One region of the Mesorhizobium sp. B4-1-1 genome, then DNA from elsewhere that is predicted to be linked to it. Evidence: predicted binding sites of a transcription regulator. Region 1 holds the regulator's gene; each other region holds the start of a gene.

Region 1 (3,278 bases):
CCGCCGTGCTCTTCGACCGCGCGGCGCTCACCATGCGCAACCTGGCGATCTCGGCCATCGCCGTCATCCTTGTCTCGCCGCATGAAGTGGTCGGCCCGAGCTTCCAGATGTCCTTCGCCGCCACCGCCGCGCTGGTCGGCGCCTATGCCGGTTTTGCCGACTATCGCGCCGGCAAAACGACCGCGCCGCCGGCAAAGCGTTCGTTTCTCGGCTTCGTGTCGCGAAAAGTGGCGGTTGGAGTGGGCGGCGCCGCTATAACGTCGCTCATCGCGGGCAGCGCGACATTGTTGTTTGCGATCTGGCACTTCCAGCGCGTGTCGCCGCTCAGCCTGCTGGCCAATCTGGCGGTCATGCCGATCGTTTCGTTGATCGTCATGCCGTTTGCTGTGTTGAGCGCGCTGGCCATGCCCTTCGGCTTCGACGGCCCATTCCTTTATGTGATGGGCCAGGGCCTGACGGCGATGATCGCCATCTCGGCGTGGATCTCCGAGCGCTCACCGGTCGATGCCGTCGGGCTGATCTCGATCCAGTCGGTGCTGCTGGCCACGGTCGCGCTGGTCATCGCGACGATGGCCACCACCTGGCTGAGGCTTGCCGCCATACCCTTCGCGCTCGCCGCGCTGCTGGCCATTCCCCATGCCCGCGCCCCGGATGTGCTTGTCTCGGAGGACGCGCATCTGGTGGCGATGCCGATCGGCGGCGGCGAGCTTGCCATCAACCGCACGCGCTCCAACGAGTTCACCACCGACAACTGGAAACGGGCGCTGAAAGCCGAGGAAATCGTACCGCCGGAGACGTTCGCCAAAGACGCCATGGACATCGCCGATCCCGTCCACCTGCCGCCCGGCTCGCCGTTCTATTGCACCGGCGACCTCTGCATCGGCCGGCATCCTTCCGGCGCCATCGTCGCGCTCGCCGAGAATCGCGCCAGCGCCCGGCCTGCTTGCGGTTTCGCCGACCTCATCGTCATCGACGACGCCACGGCCTACAACCCATGCCGCGATCCGCGCGTGCTTGTCGTCACCAAGCGGCAGCTGGCACGCGACGGCAGCGCCGCCATCTTCTTCGATCCGCAATCGGCAACCGCGCGGCCAACTGTTCGCTACGCGGTCGAAGAACCGTACCGGCCCTGGCACGAGCAGCGGAAATACGCGCGTGAGGCGAGGGGGCTGCCGCCCTATCAACGACCGGAAAAGCCGGCGGTCGCGCCGCAGCCTACAGAATAGATGGCACGCAGTTCCGGCGAAGACCGCCGCGCGGTTCTGCTCAGTAACGGCGGATGAGTCCGACGAGCTTACCCTGAACCTTGACCCGGTCCGGTCCGAAGATACGGGTCTCGTACGCCGGGTTGGCGGCCTCGAGCGCGATCGAGGCACCCTTGCGACGAAACCGCTTCAGGGTCGCTTCCTCGTCGTCGACCAGCGCCACCACGATCTCGCCCGGACTTGCCGTATTGGCGTTGCGGATTATGACGGTATCGCCGTCGAAGATACCGGCCTCGATCATCGAGTCGCCCTTGACCTCCAGCGCATAATGCTCGCCGCCCATGATCATGTCCGGCGGCACCGAGATCGAATGCGTCTGGTGCTGGATGGCGTCTATCGGCACGCCGGCGGCGATGCGACCCATCACGGGAATGGATACGGCCGAAACAGCGTCGTCGTCATTGCTGGGTGTCGGCGTGCGCGAGGGCGTGGCCGGCTTGACCTGGCGGCCGAGATTGCCCTGGCCGCCCTGGATGACGCTCGGCGAAAACTTTCTCGCTGCATTCAGGCCGGGCGCGATCGAGTCGGGCAGCCGCAGCACTTCAAGCGCGCGCGCACGGTTCGGCAGCCGGCGAATGAAGCCGCGTTCTTCCAGCGCCGTGATCAGCCGATGGATGCCCGATTTGGAGGCCAGGTCGAGCGCTTCCTTCATCTCGTCGAAAGACGGCGGAATCCCGCTCTCCTTGAGGCGTTCATGGATGAACATCAGCAGTTCATGTTGTTTGCGCGTCAGCATGGCGGCCCCTTGGTTCTGAAACCAGAATCAGAAAAACAAACCCAGAACAAACACTATCTGTTCCAGTTGTGTTCCGCAACCGTTTAAAGTTTAGTGAATTTGTTGAGATTTCGGAAACAATGTTGCATCCAAGCGATACTCGGCCGAGCCAGGTCGGCGGTGTCATTGATTCCGCTCGATTTTGCAGCCCTCCTCAAGCTGCAGCGCGGTCCACCACCGCCACAAAGGCGGGGGCGGGATCGCTTCGGCTTTGCGCGAATGTGCTTCACCGTGAACGAAACGGACCCAAAATGCCAACTTCGGCAATGATTCCGATCCATGGTCTTCGCCGTCTATGGACCAGCTAACATGGCGCAGAAGGTTCTTGCCGTGGCATGGACGGTGGTGAGACAACCGCCCTTGGCCAACCGCGTGAGGCGCCATGCCGAAATGGAGGCGGCAGCATGATGGGGGGAATTCCTGATCTCGCCGAGATCGAGGCGATGGATGCCGCGGATCCGCTGCGCGCCCTGCGCGATCGCTTCGTCCTGCCGGAGGGGGTGATCTACCTCGATGGGAATTCGTTGGGAGCGGCCTCGCACGCCGCATTCGACGAGTTGCGCAAGGCAGCCGCCGAGGAGTGGGCGCATGACCTCATTCGTGCCTGGAACAAGGATGGATGGTTCGACATGCCGGTCGAGCTGGGCGACCGGCTCGGGCGCCTGATCGGCGCGGCGCCGGGCCAGACCGTGGTCTGCGACACCACGTCGATCAACATCTACAAAGTGCTGCACGCGGCGATGGCGATGCGGCCGGACCGAACCGTGATCGTTGCCGAGGGCGACAGTTTTCCGACCGATATCTATATGGCCGAAGGGGTGGCCTCGACCGGAAAGAACGCTGTCCTGCGCCTGGCTGGCGTGGACGCGCCGACCATCGAGGAACTGATCGACGAACGCGTCGCGGTGGTGTTGGTCAACCACGTCAATTACAAGTCCGGCGAGTTGCGCGACATGGCGGCGCTTACGCGCATGGCGCATGACGCCGGTGCGCTGATCGTATGGGATCTCTGCCACAGCGCGGGCGCCATGCCGGTAGAACTTGACAGGGCAAGCGCCGATTTCGCCGTCGGCTGCACCTATAAATATCTCAATGGCGGGCCGGGTTCTCCTGCTTTCATCTATGCGGCCGAGCGGCATCTTGCCGATGTGCGGCAGCCGCTCAGCGGGTGGTGGAGCCATGCACGGCCGTTCGCCTTCGAGCAAGCCTATGCGCCAGGCACCGGCATCCGCCGATTT
Region 2 (3,278 bases), on a different contig from region 1:
CCGGCTTGTCCTTGCCGTCATTCTTCAGCGCCCAGAGCAAAGTCACCAGGCCGGCCGGCGCCGGCTTGATCAGCGCCGGCACGAAGACATGGTAGGCGCCGAAGCGCACGCCGAGGCGGCGAAGTGCCGCGCGGCCTTCCTGGTCGAGAGACTTCATCTCCTCCGCGATGTCGCGGCGATTGATCAGGCCGAAATGCTCGACCAGCTGGAAGGCGATGCCGCGCGCGATGCCGGTGAGCTGGTCGGCATTCTTCAGGTCGACCAGCGGCTTCAAAAACGACTCGATCTGGAAATTGACGAAACGCTCGGCGCGCGCGGCGACCTTGTCGCGGGCAGGCCCGGTCAACTGCTCGTCGGCAAGCAGGACCAGGCGCGGCTTCAACGCCTCGTCGCCGGCGACCAGCGTGCCGATCGGCGCGCCGATCCAGCGCAGGACGCCGTCCGAGCCCAAAGCCAGGTCGCCATTGGCGCAGGCGGCAAAGCGCTCGGCGCGCGCCTCGAACTCGGCGGCGAGCGCCTTCTGGGCGGCGGTGCGCACCGCCTTGGCGTCCTCGCCGCCGGCGCTCTGGTCGGCGGTGAAGCGGAACCCCTGCAGCTCGCCGACATGATGGCCTTCGACGAGGACGGTTCCGGTAGGGCTGATTTCGGCTTCAGGCATGGTATTTTCTCTAAGGCGCCGCATGAGGACGGAAGTCCTGCGGTCTACGAAGCGTTTCGTCAACCGCTCATGCAGCGCATCCGACAATCTGTCTTCGATTTCGCGCGTCTTTTCCTGCCAGTGTAGCTGATCGGCCAGCCAGCCAGGCCGGTTGGAGACGAAAGTCCAGGTGCGGATCTGCGCGATCCGGTGCGAGAGCGTGTCGATATCGCCGTCCGTCGTGTCGGCGCGCCGCACTTGCTCGGCCATGTAATTCTCATCGACATGGCCATGGCGCGCAAGGTCCATATAGATCGAGGCGACGAGGTCGGCATGCTGGGCCGGCGCGATCTTACGGTAGTCCGGCAGGGCGCAGGCTTCCCACAGCAGCGCCACGCGCTCCTTGCCGGTGGCCAAAGCGCGGATGTCGCCGTCGCGCGACAGATGCTCCAGCGCCTGCGCGTCCACGGCCGGCAGCGCACGGGTCAGCCCTTCGACCGGCGCATTGGCCTCGATCGAGCGCTTCAGCGCATCGAGGCTGGAAAAGTCGAAATCGGCGGTACGCCACTGCAGCACCTTCACCGGGTCGAAGTCGTGTCCCTCGATCTTGGCGACCAGATCCTCGTCGAACGGATCGACCTGGCCGGTGACGCCGAACGTGCCGTCGCGCAGGTGCCGGCCGGCACGGCCGGCGATCTGGCCAAGCTCGGCGGCGGTCAGGTTGCGGTATTGGTAACCGTCGAATTTGCGGTTCTGGGCGAAGGCGACATGGTCGAGGTCGAGGTTCAGTCCCATGCCGATGGCGTCGGTGGCGATGAGATAGTCGACATCGCCGGACTGGAAGATCTCCACCTGCGCGTTGCGGGTGCGCGGCGAGAGCGCGCCGAGGACGACGGCGGCGCCGCCCTGCTGGCGGCGGATCAGCTCGGCGATGGCGTAGACCTCGTCGGCGGAGAAAGCGACGATGGCGGTGCGCCGCGGCAGCCGGGTGAGCTTCTTGGAGCCGGCATAGGCAAGGTGCGACAGCCGCGGCCGCGTCACCACCGACACGCCCTTCAACAGGCGCTGCAGGATGCCGTGCATCGTGGCGGCGCCGAGAAGCAGCGTCTCCTGGCGGCCGCGCAGATGCAGGATGCGGTCGGTGAAGATATGGCCGCGCTCGAGATCGCCGGCGAGCTGCACCTCGTCGATGGCGACGAAGGCGGCGTCGGTTTCGCGCGGCATCGCCTCGACGGTGCAGACCGAATATTTCGCCCCGGCAGGCACGATCTTCTCCTCGCCGGTGATCAGCGCCACCTTGTGGGCGCCGACCTTCTCGCAGACCCGGGCATAGACTTCGCGGGCGAGCAGCCTGAGCGGCAGGCCGATGACGCCGGTCTCATGCGCGACCATGCGCTCGATGGCGAGATGGGTCTTGCCAGTGTTGGTGGGGCCTAGCACGGCAGTCACGTCGCGGCCCGAAAGGATCAGCGGCTGGGAGTGTTTCGGCTGGATGTTCATCGGCTCGGAAATTAGGTTTCTGCCGCTTGTAGTCTGAAGCACGGCGGTGCCGCCGCGTGTGACAGGCGACACATAGGGACTTCGAGCGTGAAGCGAAAGCGGAATGTTCCTTTGGGGACAGGCAGAGCGGGCCGGGGTGGCCAAAATTCGGTCGTTGTTAACGGCTGGAACGAGTCTGGAACGAATCAGCGACGAATCGCTGACTCGTTCTGATTCAGGTTTTGTTCACGGCTATATGTGGGCTTTTTGACGGTGAGTCTCACCACATGCTGAATCGTTGAATTGGCCCGATTCCTGCGTGGCCCCGTCGGACCGAGACTGTCGTTAACTTTTGCCGGGCAACGGTCGCGGTTGACCTGAGCCTTGCCCTCAAAGTTTTGAAATTGTTGATTTTTCTTAATCGATTTTAACGAATTCGGCGACGTTTGCGCCGTCCGCCGTTAACTTTCCGGCCAAAGCCAGAACGAATCGGCGACGAATCAGCGATCCGGTTATTTTCCCGGTTTGTTCACCCCTAGATATGGTGTTATCCACAGCTTACCCACCGAGAATTCACAGCTTGTTGGCGGAGTTGCGCACAAGGGGGGCAGCTGCCGTTAACCTTTGCGTGCCGAATTGAGGCAAGGTGACGCGCCGATCTCGTCGACGGAGCAAAAAGGCGGCTCCGATGTCGGGGCCGCCTCAACGCAAAAAGGGTATCAGGCGAAGTTGGGTATCAGGCGAAGTACTGGCCGCCATTGGCAGTGATGGTCGAGCCGGTGATGAAGCCGGCCTCGTCGGAAGCCAGGAAGACGACGCAGCGCGCGATCTCTTCCGGCTCGCCGAGGCGGCCAACCGGGATCTGCGGGATGATGCGCTCGTTGAGCACCTTTTCGTCGATCGCCTTGACCATTTCGGTCGCAATATAGCCGGGGCAGACGACGTTGACGGTGATGCCCGCGCGAGCGCCTTCTTGGGCAAGAGCCTTACTGAAGCCGATATCGCCGGCCTTGGCGGCCGAGTAGTTGACCTGGCCGGCCTGGCCCTTCTGGCCGTTGATGGAGGAAATGGTGATGACGCGGCCGAACTTGCGGTCGCGCATGCCGCTCCACAGGGGATGCGTCATGTTGAAGACGCCGGAGAGGTTGGTGTCGATGACCTC
Region 3 (3,278 bases), on a different contig from region 1:
AAGCGCTCGCGCGACGGATAGGTCGATGCGATCTGTTCGAGCTGTATGAGGTCGGCGCGGCGCGTGATCGCATCCTCATGGATGCGTTCCATATGCGGCTCGTACCAGAGCCTGATCCGCTCGAGGTCGGCCGGCCATTTGGCGCCGGCGCGTAAGCCGCCATAGATGTCGAGGAACACCGGCCAATCCTGCGCGGCGCGCTGCGGCGGCCGGAAGCGGGCAAGGCCGAGCGTCTCGTCCAGCGACGTCGCCATGGCGTCCACGATCTGCGAGGCGGCGGATGGGCCGATCCCTGACATGAGCTGCAGCACCCGAAAACCGGCGACGCGGTCGCGCGGGTTTTCGGCGAAGCGCAGCATCGCCAGCATGTCCTTGACATGCGCGGCATCCAGGAATTTCAGGCCGCCAAACTTGACGAAAGGGATGTTGCGGCGTGTGAGCTCGACCTCCAGCGGCCCGCTATGGCTCGAGGTGCGGAACAGCACCGCCTGCGCCTTCAGCGCCGTGCCGGCCTCGCGCTCTGCCAGGATCGCCTGGCAGACATAATTGGCCTGCTCGGCCTCGTCGCGCACGCTGACCAGCTGCGGCTTGTGCGATGACCGCCGCTCGGTCCAGAGATTCTTGGTGAAGCGCTCGCTGGCCTCGCCGATCACCTTGTTGGCCGCGGCCAGGATCGTCTCGGTCGAGCGGTAATTGCGCTCCAGCATGACGACCGCTGCTTCTTGCGCGAACTGTCTTGGAAAGTCGAGGATGTTGCGCACTTCCGCGGCGCGGAAGGAATAGATCGACTGCGCGTCGTCGCCAACGACGGTCAAGCCCGCGCCGTCCGGTTTCAGCGCCAGAAGGATCGAGGCCTGCAGCCGGTTGGTGTCCTGGTATTCGTCGACAAGTACATGGTCGAAGCGGCTGGAAAGATGCGCGGCGATCTCCGGCTCCGCCGCCATCTGCGCCCAGTAGAGCAGCAGGTCGTCGTAATCGAGCACGTTCTGCGCCTGCTTGGCCTCGACATAGGCCGCGAACAGCTCCTTGAGCTGGTCCGCCCACGCAGCGCACCACGGGAAGGCGGAGCCCAGTACTTCACCCAGCGGCGCCTGCGCATTCACCGCCCGCGAATAGATCTGCAGGCAGGTGCCTTTGGTGGGAAAGCGGCTTTCGGTTTTCGAGAATCCCAGCTCGTGCCGGGCAAGGTTCATCAGGTCGGCGGAATCTTCGCGGTCGTGGATGGTGAAGGCCGGATCGAGGCCGATCTGCTCGGCATAATCGCGCAGCAGTCGCGCGCCGATGCCGTGGAAAGTGCCGGCCCAGGCGAGCGCGTCGGTGATGATGGCGGCGTCGCGTCCCAGCACCTCGCCGGCGATGCGCTCAACGCGCTTGGCCATCTCGGCAGCGGCGCGACGGGAGAAGGTCATCAGCAGAATGCGGCGCGGATCGGCGCCCTTGACGATGAGATGGGCGACGCGATGCGCCAGCGTGTTGGTCTTGCCGGAGCCGGCGCCGGCGATCACCAGCAGCGGCGCGGCCACCTTGCCGTCGCCATGCATCACCGCCAGCCGCTGCTCGTCGTTCAGCCGGCCAAGATAGGCGGGCGCCTCGAAGGACGAATCACGAGCGGCGATGTTCATCGCCCATCAAGCATCGTTTCCGCTTTGTTCGCAACGGGTACGGCGCTGGCGATTGGCGAAAGCCGACGCGACAGACGATCTCCCAAGGGGAGATTGGCTGAACTACCGCTTCGGCTCGACCCCCATCGCCGCCGACTGGCGCCGCAAATTGCGCCGCTCGTCGCCCGGCATGTCCAGTGGCGCGACGTTGCCGGGCACCTCGTCGATAATCCTGATGGCGACGCGGTAGGCGGTGTAGGCAAACAGGCCTGTTAACATCAGGCGGATCATGGCTATCTCCTTATGCGGTTCGATCGGGTCTCAACCGGGTGGCCAACGGTTGGTTCCCCTCCAGCCAGCCAAACCGCGCCACGCAACCAAACCGCCACCGCTTCGTTGCCCTTGAGATCAAGGAGCAAACGAGAGGAGCTCGTCATGAAGAAGCTTCCTGTGCTGCTGGCTCTTGCGGCAGGGCTCGTGCTCGTCGCCTGTGACAACAGCGTGCAACCCACCAAGGCGCCGGGCGCTGAAGTCAACCAGAACCCTCAGGTCGACAAGAACCCGGTGCCGAAATCGACCACCGGTGGCGACCAGCAGGGTACAGCGCCGAAGCAATAGGGCAGGGCGGGCTGAATTGTCGTCAGTCTGAAACGAAGAAGGCCGGCGCTGCTTGGGAGGAAGCTGATAGCGCCGGCCAAGCGGGAAAATCAGGCCCGCCGCACAACATAAGATAGCTGAGTCTCCGCTTTGCGTCATGGTGCGATCGCGGTAGCCGGCTATACAGCTCCGAAGAAATCACCGGAAAATCCTGAAATTCCGCCGAGGTCCGCCTTCGCGGGTATCTGGGTGTCGTGTCTTGCTGCGCGCGACCTCATCGGAGGCAATCGTGAAAAGTTTGGCGGCCAAGACGCTGCCGACGGCCGGATATTGGCGGCCAGAGCTATCGAGGAAGAGGTGTGCGAACGCTGATAGCCGGCATCCGGCCTTCAAGCCACCGCCGCGCGCCCTAGTTGTCCGCCGGCGATCTCTACGTCCAGCTGGCGCTGCGTCAGCGCCGCTTCGGCCATGATCCACTGCTTGAACAACTGCACCTTGCGGGCGCCGAGCGCCTTGGTGGGGTTGACGAAATACCAGCCCGCCGTGTTGGGGTGGTGGACCGCGAAGGGGGCCACCAGCCGTTCGGCGCGGATGTCGCTTGCCATGTAGGCGCGGTTGGCGACGGCAAAGCCCATGCCGGCATTGGCCGCCTCGTAGGACATCATGCAGCTATCGAAATAGACGCTCATGGTTTCGCCAAGCACGAAGCTCGCGCCGGCAAAGCCCAGCCATGACTGCCAGCTCTGCGTGCAGGTGTCGGAATGCAGCAGTGTGAAATAGCGCAGGTCTTCCGGCGTCACCTTCGACAGCGGCTTGTCGCCTAGCACATCGTGGAAGAGCTTGCGGCTGCAGACCGGTGTCAGGTCCTCCTTGAACAGCAGTTCCGAGGTGAGGCCGGGGAAGTTGCCGTCGCCATATCGGATCTCGAGATCGTATTCCGAGGTCGAGAATTCATGCGTGGCGTAGGAAGTCGCCACGCGCATCTCGATGTCGGGATATTGCCGCTGGAAGGCCGAGAGTCGCGGGAACAGCCAGCGCGCGGCAAAGGTCGGCAGCACGCAGATCCGCAGCACATGCGCC

The links. The regulator LexA, encoded in region 1, represses DNA repair genes until DNA is damaged. The targets are predictions, from matches to a motif close to TGTTCNNNNTGTGTTCNG.
Region 2: FJW10_RS22425 (helicase-related protein) is a predicted target of LexA. The motif match lies at 2,303-2,320, and genes of this name have one in related genera.
Region 3: FJW10_RS14570 (ATP-dependent helicase) is a predicted target of LexA. The motif match lies at 1,637-1,654, and genes of this name have one in related genera.

Annotation. Positions count from the first base shown of each region.
Region 1 covers NZ_VFTH01000001.1:53,621-56,898, reverse strand. Annotated here, with positions in the region: gene FJW10_RS00275 (ComEC/Rec2 family competence protein) at 1-1,226, shown strand, start outside; gene lexA (transcriptional repressor LexA) at 1,267-2,001, opposite strand; gene kynU (kynureninase) at 2,448-3,278, shown strand, end outside.
Region 2 covers NZ_VFTH01000017.1:113,697-116,974, forward strand. Annotated here, with positions in the region: gene FJW10_RS22425 (helicase-related protein) at 1-2,137, opposite strand, end outside; gene phbB (acetoacetyl-CoA reductase) at 2,853-3,278, opposite strand, start outside.
Region 3 covers NZ_VFTH01000009.1:37,623-40,900, reverse strand. Annotated here, with positions in the region: gene FJW10_RS14570 (ATP-dependent helicase) at 1-1,622, opposite strand, end outside; gene FJW10_RS30440 (hypothetical protein) at 1,725-1,892, opposite strand; gene FJW10_RS14565 (hypothetical protein) at 2,037-2,219, shown strand; gene FJW10_RS14560 (LysR substrate-binding domain-containing protein) at 2,588-3,278, opposite strand, start outside.